DNA from 3 places in the Dyella sp. 01L423 genome. Region 2 is predicted to be linked to each of the others. Evidence: predicted binding sites of a transcription regulator. Region 2 holds the regulator's gene; each other region holds the start of a gene.
The links. The regulator HrcA, encoded in region 2, represses chaperone genes, less so after heat shock. The targets are predictions, from matches to a motif close to TTNGCACTCNNNNNNNNNGAGTGCNAA.

Region 1: a site for HrcA is predicted at 2,006-2,032, ahead of rpoH (RNA polymerase sigma factor RpoH). Genes of this name have one in related genera too.
Region 3: a site for HrcA is predicted at 1,638-1,664, ahead of groES (co-chaperone GroES). Genes of this name have one in related genera too.

Annotation. Positions count from the first base shown of each region.
Region 1 is NZ_JBFTSI010000001.1:51,165-54,438, reverse strand. It holds gene AC1DMY_RS00265 (sensor histidine kinase) at 1-313, opposite strand, end outside; gene AC1DMY_RS00260 (response regulator transcription factor) at 310-1,008, opposite strand; gene rpoH (RNA polymerase sigma factor RpoH) at 1,120-1,977, opposite strand; gene ung (uracil-DNA glycosylase) at 2,163-2,864, opposite strand; gene AC1DMY_RS00245 (response regulator) at 2,861-3,274, opposite strand, start outside.
Region 2 is NZ_JBFTSI010000002.1:303,210-306,483, forward strand. It holds gene recN (DNA repair protein RecN) at 1-1,115, opposite strand, end outside; gene hrcA (heat-inducible transcriptional repressor HrcA) at 1,309-2,361, shown strand; gene grpE (nucleotide exchange factor GrpE) at 2,447-2,974, shown strand; gene dnaK (molecular chaperone DnaK) at 3,134-3,274, shown strand, end outside.
Region 3 is NZ_JBFTSI010000008.1:153,193-156,466, reverse strand. It holds gene groL (chaperonin GroEL) at 1-1,216, opposite strand, end outside; gene groES (co-chaperone GroES) at 1,271-1,564, opposite strand; gene AC1DMY_RS18990 (class II aldolase/adducin family protein) at 1,845-2,492, shown strand; gene cutA (divalent-cation tolerance protein CutA) at 2,492-2,809, shown strand; gene AC1DMY_RS18980 (HAD family hydrolase) at 2,941-3,274, shown strand, end outside.

The DNA.
Region 1 (3,274 bases), on a different contig from region 2:
GCAGCGACGTCGGCAGATGGTCGATATTGCCTGCTATCGGCTGGTGGTCCTTGTCGAACAGGCCCACCGACATGATGCCGTGCGGATCGATCGCGGCAGCCGCATCCACCGTGGTGGTGAGGCGCGAGGGATCGGTCGAGGCGATGTAATGCATGCGCTGCTGCAGCATCTGGTCGATGACGCTGTTGAGATAGCGCGTGGTTTCCCACTGGATTGCGCCGACCAGCACCGCGCCCCACACGACGAACAAAGCGCCGTAGATGAGGATCAACCTCGAGGTGGTCGAATGCCAGCTGTTCGGACGTGCTTTCATGACACCACCGGAGCAGTTTCATTGGCGGCGGCGAGCATATAGCCGGTGCCGCGCACAGTGTGGATCAACGCCGGTTGTCCGGCGCCGTCGATCTTGCGCCGCAAGCGCGCGATATGCACGTCGATCACATTGGTGCCGGGATCGAAATGGAAGCCCCACACCGTCTCGAAGATCATCGTGCGGGTCAGCACCTGCCCGGAATTGCGCATGAGGAACTCGAGCAGGCGATATTCGGTGGGCAGCAGGGTCAGCGGCTGGCCGGCGCGATACGCCACGTGGCTCACCAGATCCAGCTCCAGGTCGGCCACGCGCAGGCGCTGCACCGACTGCGGCTGGCGGCGGCGCAGCAGTACTTCCGCGCGCGCCGACATTTCATCCGGCGCGAAGGGCTTGGTGAGGTAGTCGTCGCCGCCGGCGCGCAGGCCGCGCACGCGCTCGTCGACGTCGCTCAACGCGCTGATCATCAGCACCGGCGCATCGCTGCCGGCGCGGCGCAATTCGGCCACCACGTCGATGCCGTCCATGCCGGGCAGCATGCGGTCCAGCGTGATCAGGTCGTAGCCGCCTTGAAGCGCATTCGCCAGGCCATCGCGGCCGTTGGCCACCCATTCCGCGAACATGCCGTGCGCACTCAACTCCGCGATGATTTCTCGCGCGGTAGTTTCGTCGTCTTCGATGACCAGCACTCGGGGCATGGGGGCACTACAAACTCAGATCCGGTGGTGGGAAAGCGAGTACAGCCGTGTGCTCGCAAAGCCAAACGGCCCCGCGAGGGGCCGTTGGTCATCTTACGCCTGCGGCCAGGATCAGGCAGCGAACAGGCCGCGCATCTTCTTCATGGCATTGGCCTCGACCTGGCGGATGCGTTCGGCAGACACGCCGTACTCGTCCGCAAGATCCTGCAGCGTGGCCTTGTCTTCGTTCAACCAGCGGCGCTGGATGATGTCGCGCGAGCGCTCGTCCAGGTTCTTCAACGCCGCCGACAAGGTGTCGAGCTGGTTGTCGGCCTGGTCGGCATCGGCCACGTTGTCGTACGGGTCGGCGCCATCGTCGATCAGGAACGCTTCCGGTGCCGGCTTGGCATCGTCCTCGGCATCCGCCGGGGCTTCGAAGCCAATGTCACGACCTGACAGACGCGATTCCATCTCGCGTACCGTCGCTTCGGGCACGCCCAGATCCTTGGCCACCGTGCGCACTTCTTCGGCGTTCATCCAGCCCAGGCGCTTCTTGCTCTTGCGCAGGTTGAAGAACAGCTTGCGCTGCGCCTTGGTCGTGGCGACCTTGACGATGCGCCAGTTGCGCAGGATGAACTCGTGCATTTCGGCACGGATCCAGTGCACGGCAAAGCTCACCAGGCGCACGCCCTGATCCGGGTCGAAGCGCTTGACGGCCTTCATCAGGCCGATATTGCCTTCCTGGATCAGGTCGGCGATCTGCAGACCATAGCCGCTGTAACCACGCGCCACGTGCACCACGAAACGCAGGTGCGACATCACCAGTTTGCGGGCGGACTCGAGGTCTTCCTGTTCGTTGTAACGGCGCGACAGCGCCTGTTCCTCGTCCTGGCTGAGTACCGGAATCCGATGGACCGCCGAGATATAGGCATCCAGGCTGCCGACGACACTCGGCACCGGCAGGTTGGCGGTCACCAAAGCTTGAGACATGGACGGAACCTCCTGTGAGGGAATCAGCTTAGCACTCGAGTAGTACGAGTGCTAAAGGCCCCGAAAGGTTCCGGGACCTTTGATGTACTCAATAGTACAGGAATTTGAGGCACCTGTCCAGCAGGCACCCCCGGGGAGGCTCCACTATGCGTATCGGGCGGTTCAGCAGCCGTGAAATGCCTGTTTCAGGCTAGTTCGGCCCGCATCGGCAAAGACCAGTCGATGGGCGGCTCGCCGCGGCTTTCCAGGTACTGGTTGGCCGCCGAGAAGTGCCCGCAGCCGATGAAACCGCGATGCGCCGATAAAGGAGATGGGTGCACCGAGCGCAAAATGCAATGACGGGTGCCGTCGATCAGCTGTCCCTTCTTCTGGGCATGCGAGCCCCACAGCATGAAGACCAGCCCTTCCCGCTCGCGGTTGAGCGCGTCGATCGCCGCGTCGGTAAAGCCTTCCCAGCCCTTGCCTTGGTGCGAGCCGGCGGTGGCCTGCTGCACGGTAAGCGTGGCATTGAGCAGCAGCACGCCGCGGTCGGCCCAGGGGGTGAGGCAGCCGTGGTCCGGCGCCCGCAGACCCAGGTCGCGCTGGATTTCCTTGAAGATGTTGAGCAGCGACGGCGGCGTGGCCACGCCCGGCCGCACCGAGAAGCACAGGCCATGCGCCTGGTTCGGACCGTGGTAGGGGTCCTGCCCCAGGATCACCACCCGCACGTTATCGAACGGGGTGTGGTCGAAGGCGGCGAAAATCTCCGGACCCGGCGGATAGATCACCTTGCCGGCCTGCTTTTCGGTGCGCAGGAAGTCGGACAGCGTGCGCATGTCCGGTCGCGCCAGATACTCGCCGATGCGGTCCTTCCAGGACGGCTCCAGCCTTACCGGGTGATCCGTCACGCCGCCTCGCCCCGCTCGCGCAGGTGCTGGGATACGCGCAGCTGGAACAACACCTTGGTCATCAGCAGTTTTTCCTCGATCGGCTTTTCGACCAGATCGTTGGCGCCGGCGCGCAGCAGCGCAGCCTGGTTGGCCGGATTCTCATCGCCGGTCATCACCAGCACGGGCAGCCTGCCCTTGCTGTAGAGGTACTCGCGGCGGATACGCTCGAGCAGGTCGCCGCCGGTGAGTTCGCCCTTGAGGCTGACGTCGGTGAGCACGATGTCCGCGCCGATCTTGTCCTGCGCCTTCGCCTTGTCGAGCAACACCAGGGCGTCTTCGACGCTGACCACGTGGTAGACGGTCAGGCCGTGTTTCTCGAGGATGCGGCGGGTCGCCAGCGCGACCACGCGGCTGTCTTCCACGTACAG
Region 2 (3,274 bases):
TCGGCGGCCTGCAGGCGTGCCTGGCTGAGTTGGGTGGCTTGCTCGTCGTATTGCTGCTGCAGGCGTGTACGCTGCTTGGCCAGTTTTTCCAGCGCGTCGCCGGCGCCTTCCAGTTCGCTCAGTTCAATGCGCAGCGTGCCGGCCTTGTCGTGCAACTCGGCCACCGTCACGCGATGGCGGCGCGATAGTTCGTGCAGACGCGTGAGGTGGGTGTCCACTTCCGCATAGCGGTTGGGATCGAGATCGACGTCGAGCGCATAACGTCCCAGGCCATCGGCGGCTTCGCTGAGCTGGATGGAGGCGTTGTCCAACAGCTCCAGCAACGGGGCGAGGCGATCGTCGAGCGCGGCGAGCTTGCTCATTTCCAGCTGGGCACGGCCCAACGCGCGGCGTAATGCGAATTCGCTCTCGCCATCGAGCAGTTCAACGACGCCGCCCGCGCCTTCAGCCAGGCGGCCGGCATTGGCCAGACGCTTGTGGCTGGCCTCCAGCTCGGCCAGGTCGTCGGCGGGCAGCGCCCATTTTTCCAATTCACCCAGTTCGTGGCTGAGCAATTCGATGCGCTGCTCGCGGTCGTCGCCGCCGCTGAGCTTGCGGATGCGATTGCCCAGCTCGCGCCATTGCTGCGCCAGCTCACGCACCTGCGTCACCAGGGCTTCGTTGCCGGCGTAAGCGTCGAGCAGCTCCATCTGATGGGCGCGCGAGAGCAAGGCCTGGTGCTCGTGCTGGCCGTGGATTTCGACCAGCAGGGTGGCCAGTTCGCCGAGCTGGCTGGCATTGGCCGGGCGGCCGTTGATCCAGGCGCGCGAGCTGCCCTCGGCACGGATCACGCGGCGCAGCTGGCAGCTGTCCTCTTCGTCCAGTTCCTCGCGGCTCAGCCAGGCGCGGGCCTCGGGCAGGTTCGTGAGATCGAACTCGGCGGTCAGCTCGGCGCGGTCGCTGCCGGCACGCACCATGCCGCTGTCGGCGCGGGCGCCGGCCAGCAGCATCAGCGCATCCACCAGCAGGGATTTGCCGGCGCCCGTCTCGCCGCTGACCACGGTAAGACCAGGGCCGAAGGCAATCTCGGCTTCTTCGACGACGGCAAAATGACGAACGTAGAGCGAGGTGAGCATGGGTGGCGGCTTGGTGAAGTCGGGGGATTGTAAGGGGATGGGGCCGGGGAGCGGGTAGTGGGGGTGCGCACTTCGACGTCCGGTCCATCACCGGCATCCGTTTTTGCACCCCTGCGACCGATCCCCCATCCACGTTTCTTGCAAACTTTCCCGCCAGACCTTATTTCTTGTGTGTCTCAAGAAGCGATACAGCATGCCAGCCGCCCCTCTCGATGCCCGCGCACGACGCCTCTTGCGCACATTGATCGCCCAGTACCTCGCTGACGGCGAGCCTGTCGGCTCGCGCACGCTTTCGCGTTCGTCCGGCCTGGACGTCAGCCCGGCCACCATCCGCAACATCATGGCCGACCTGGAAGAGGCGGGATTGGTCGCTTCGCCGCATACCTCGGCCGGCCGCGTGCCCACGCCGCGTGGCCTGCGCCTGTTCGTGGACAGCCTGATCGAACTGCAGCCGCTGCCGCAGGACGAGATGGCCCGCCTGCGCAGCGAACTGCCACCGGGCCTGACCACCACCCGCGACCTGCTGGGCAATGTGTCCACCCTGCTCTCAGCCATGACGCAGTTCGCCGGTGTGGTCACCGTGCCGCGCCAGGCGGACTTCCCCCTGCGCCACATCGATTTTGTGGCGCTCCCGGACGCCCGCGTGCTGGTGATCCTGGTGTTCTCGGACAACCAGGTGCAGAACCGCATCGTCCAGCTGGCCAAGCCGCTGGACGCCCGCGAGCTTGAGCACGCCGCCAATTACCTCAACACCCAGTTCGCCGGCCTGCGCCTGGACGATATCCGCGCCCATCTGCTGCGCGAGTTGCGCGAGACCAGCGGCGAACTCAACCGCCTGATGTCCAGCGCGGTGGAACTGGCGGCTGCCTCGTTCGCGCCCCAGACCGAAAGCGACGACGTGCTGGTCAGCGGCCAGACCAACTTGATGGGTTATTCGGAACTAGCGAACTTAGAGCGCCTGCGCGAACTGTTCGAGGCGTTCCAGCAGAAAAACGAGCTGCTGCAGCTGATGGAAGTGTGTGCCAAGGCCCCCGGCGTGCGCCTGTTTATCGGCGAAGAATCGGGTTTTGCCGCACTCGATGGTTGCAGTGTGGTCACGGCCAGCTATGGTGCACAGGGCCGCGTGCTGGGCGCGGTGGGGGTCATCGGACCCACCCGCATGGCCTACGAACGGGTGATTCCCGTGGTACAAGCCACGGCCGGATTGCTTAGCGACGCCTTGAATCGCGTCGCTACGACCTTATAACCCGCTCGGGAGGCGGGGTTTTACCCGCAAGTGTTTGACGGTTGGTGCGCGATGCACCGGCCACGGATAAGGCTTGGAGTGATTCATGCAAAGCAACGACCCAACGGCGTCCAACGAGACGCCAGGCCAGCAGGGCGAGACGGGCAGCGCCGAACTGGAAGCGCTGAAGTCGCGTATCGCCGAACTGGAAACCAGCAACGTGGAGCTGCGCGACACCGTGCTGCGCGAAAAGGCGGAAATCGAAAACCAGCGTCGCCGTCTGCATCGCGACGTGGAGCAGGCCCGCCGCTTCGCCAACGAAAAGCTGCTCAACGAGCTGCTGCCGGTCTATGACGGCCTGGAGCGCGGCCTGCAGGTGGAAGGCGGTGATATCGCCAGCGTGCGCGAGGGCATTGCGCTCACGCTCAAGTCGCTGCTGAAGATCGCCGAGAACAATGGCCTGGTGCAGGTCGACCCGTTGGGTCAGCCGCTGGATCCGGAACGCCATCACGCGGTGAGCATGGTGGAGGCCCCGGGCGCGGCCGCCAACACGGTCGTCAACGTGCTGCAGAAAGGCTATGTGCTGAACGATCGACTGCTGCGCCCGGCATTGGTGGCGGTCGCCAAGGAGTGACGCCCGCGCCGGCGGTCGAGGACGCCTGAATGGCGTCCCCTGCCGGCAACGGTGCAAGGCATTGGGGGTCTTGTTGGCATTGAGATGCCGGACGGCAAACCCCATCTGACAAATCAGTTGCGGCCGAGGGGTCGCTTAAAGAATTCGGGAGTAAACAACATGGGTAAAATCATCGGTATCGACCTGGGCACGACCAACTCGTGCGTTGCCGTGATGGACGGCACCACCGCCAAGGTCATCGAGAACTCGGAAGGCGATCGCACCACGCCGTCCATCGTTGCCTTCACCAAGGACAACGAA
Region 3 (3,274 bases), on a different contig from region 2:
CTGCGCGCGTGGCGTGCAGGGCGTCTTCGACGCGGGCCTTCTTTTCCTTCATCTCGACTTCGGTAGCCGCGCCAACCTTGATGACGGCGACGCCGCCAGCCAGCTTGGCCACGCGCTCCTGCAGCTTCTCGCGGTCGTAGTCCGAAGAGGTCTCTTCGATCTGCGCCTTGATCTGGCCGATGCGCGACTGGATGCGCTCGGCTTCGCCGGCGCCGTCGATAATGGTGGTGTTTTCCTTGGTGATCACGACGCGCTTGGCGCGGCCCAGGTCGGTGATCGTGGCCTTCTCGAGGGCCAGACCCACTTCCTCGGAGATCACCACGCCATTGGTGAGGATGGCGATGTCTTCCAGGATGGCCTTGCGACGGTCGCCGAAGCCCGGCGCCTTCACGGCGGCAACCTTGACGATGCCACGGATGGTGTTGACCACGAGGGTGGCCAGCGCTTCGCCTTCCACTTCCTCGGCCACGATCAGCAGCGGCTTGCCGGCCTTGGCGACGGCTTCCAGCACCGGGAGCAGCTCACGGACGTTGGAGACCTTCTTGTCGTGGATGAGGATGAACGGGTCGTCCAGTTCAACCTGCTGCGACTGCTGGTTGTTGATGAAGTACGGCGACAGGTAGCCGCGATCGAACTGCATGCCTTCGACGACGTCGAGCTCGTTCTCCAGACCCGAGCCTTCCTCGACCGTGATCACGCCTTCCTTGCCGACCTTCTTCATCGCGGTGGCGATGATGTCGCCGATGTTGGCGTCGGAGTTGGCCGAGATCGTGCCGACCTGGGCAATCGCCTTGTCGTCGGCGGTCGGGTTGGAGAGCTTCTTCAGCTCGGCAACCGCGGCGTTGACGGCCTGGTCGATACCGCGCTTGAGATCCATCGGGTTCATGCCGGCAGCGACGGCCTTGAGGCCTTCCTGGATGAACGCCTGGGCCAGCACGGTGGCGGTGGTGGTGCCGTCGCCGGCGACGTCGGAGGTCTTGGAAGCGGCTTCCTTGACGATCTGGGCGCCGATGTTCTCGTACTTGTCGGCCAGTTCGATTTCCTTGGCGACGGAGACGCCGTCCTTGGTCACGGTCGGTGCGCCGAAGCTCTTCTCGATCACCACGTTGCGGCCCTTCGGACCCAGGGTGACCTTCACGGCGTTGGCCAGGGTGTTCACACCCTTGAGCATGCGTGCGCGGACGTCTTCGCCGAAGCGGACTTCTTTAGCTGCCATTTCGTAATTCCTTCAAATGCGTTGAGTAGGTGGGAAGAGGTGCGGGAGAGGCGATTAGCCTTCGATCACCGCAACGATGTCGTCTTCCTTGAGGAAGACCAGCTCTTCGCCGTCGATCTTGATTTCCTGGCCGGCGTACTTGCCGAACAGCACGGTGTCGCCTTCGTTGACGGACATCGGGCGGACCTTGCCGTCTTCCAGGATGCGGCCGGTGCCGGCAGCGATGACCTTGCCGCGGGTCGGCTTTTCGGTGGCACTGTCGGGAATGACGATACCGCCAGCGGAGACGCGCTCTTCTTCGAGGCGCTTGACGATGACGCGATCGTGCAGCGGACGCAGTTTGCTCATGGTTGGGCTCCAGCTTCGTTTGGATGGTTGAACAAGATTCGGGACCCCGGAGCGGCGCCTGGGTAGGCGCTTGCTAGCACTCCCCGGAGGTGAGTGCCAATTCTAACGACGCAAATGCCCCCTGCAAAGCAAGAGGCGCCCGTCCGATGGCTGACACTTCCAATGGGGGGGCGGCGGGGGCCTTTCAAGGCGCGCCGGGTCGAAAAATCCTCTTTCCGTGCTATCGACAGAGTCGCCGTGACGGCCGACCATGCCGGCCTGCGCCGAATAGGACCCACCTGTGAGTGATGAGCTGACGCTACGCCGGGAACTGGTGGCCCAAGGGGCCAAGCTGGCCGCGTCCGGCCTCAGCCAGGGCACCTCCGGCAACCTAAGTGCCCGTTGCGGCGAGGGTTTCCTGATTACGCCCAGCGGCACGCCGTATGAGGAGATCACGCCCGAAGGCGTGGTGGCGGTGGATCGCGACGGGCACTGGCCGGCCGGGCAACGGCCCTCCAGTGAGTGGCGCTTCCACCGCGACATCTACCTGGCCCGGCCCGATGCCCAGGCTATCGTCCACGTGCACCCGCCCTATGCGACCGCTCTGGCCATGTGCCGCCAGGACATTCCGCCCGCGCATTACATGATCGCGGTGGGCGGCGGCGACTCGATCCGCTGCGCTGGTTACCACACCTACGGCACCCAGGCGCTGTCCGATGCCGTGGTGGCGGCACTGCAGGACCGGTTGGCCTGCCTGATGGCCAACCACGGCATGATCGCGCTGGGCAGCTCGCTGGCGCAGGCGATGTGGCGGGCCGTGGAAGTGGAGAATCTGGCGCGGCAGTACGCGCTGGCCCTGCAGGTGGGCACGCCGGTGCTGCTCACCGACGACGAAGTGGCCGCCGTGCTGGAAAAATTCGCCAATTACGGACTGATGTCGAGGTCGTGATGTCCGATACCGTGCTGCTTTGCTATTGCACCTGCCCCGATGCCGCCAGCGCGCAGACGCTGGCCGAGGCCCTGGTGGGCGAGCGGCTGGCGGCGTGCGTGAACCGCATTCCCGCCATTGCCTCCACCTATCGCTGGCAGGACAAGGTGGTCACCGACCACGAGGAACTGCTGCTGATCAAGACCACGGCCGCGCAGTTCCCTGCACTCAAGGAGCGCCTGCTCAGCCTCCACCCCTATGAATTGCCGGAGCTGATCGCGGTGCCAGTGACCGAGGGTCATGCGCCTTACCTCGATTGGGTGCGCGATCCGGGCTGACACCTCGCGCCATGCGTGACGGGATTCCCACTGCGCCGCATTGACTAGACAGTCCGCACCCACTGTCGATGCCCGCGTCATGGACGCGCCATCGCCACTCGCCAGCATGCCTCTCCATCACGGGAGGCGATATGACGTTCGAACTGGCGGTTTTCGATATGGCCGGCACCACGGTCTACGATCCGGACCTGGTGGCGCTGGCGCTGGGCGACGCGCTGGCCCAGGCCGGCTGCCATGCGCCGCTGCCCGAACTGCGCGCGCTGATGGGCTACACCAAGCCGGCCGCGATCCGCAGCATGCTGGCCACGCACGACCTGCCAGCGGACGATGCGGCGGTCGCGCAAGTACACGCCGACTTCGTGCAGCGCATGCTCGATTGCTACCGTTCCCACGAGACCGTACGGCCGACGGAGGGTGCGGAGGAGCTGTTCGCGTGGCTGCGCCACCGTGGCATCAAGGTGGCGC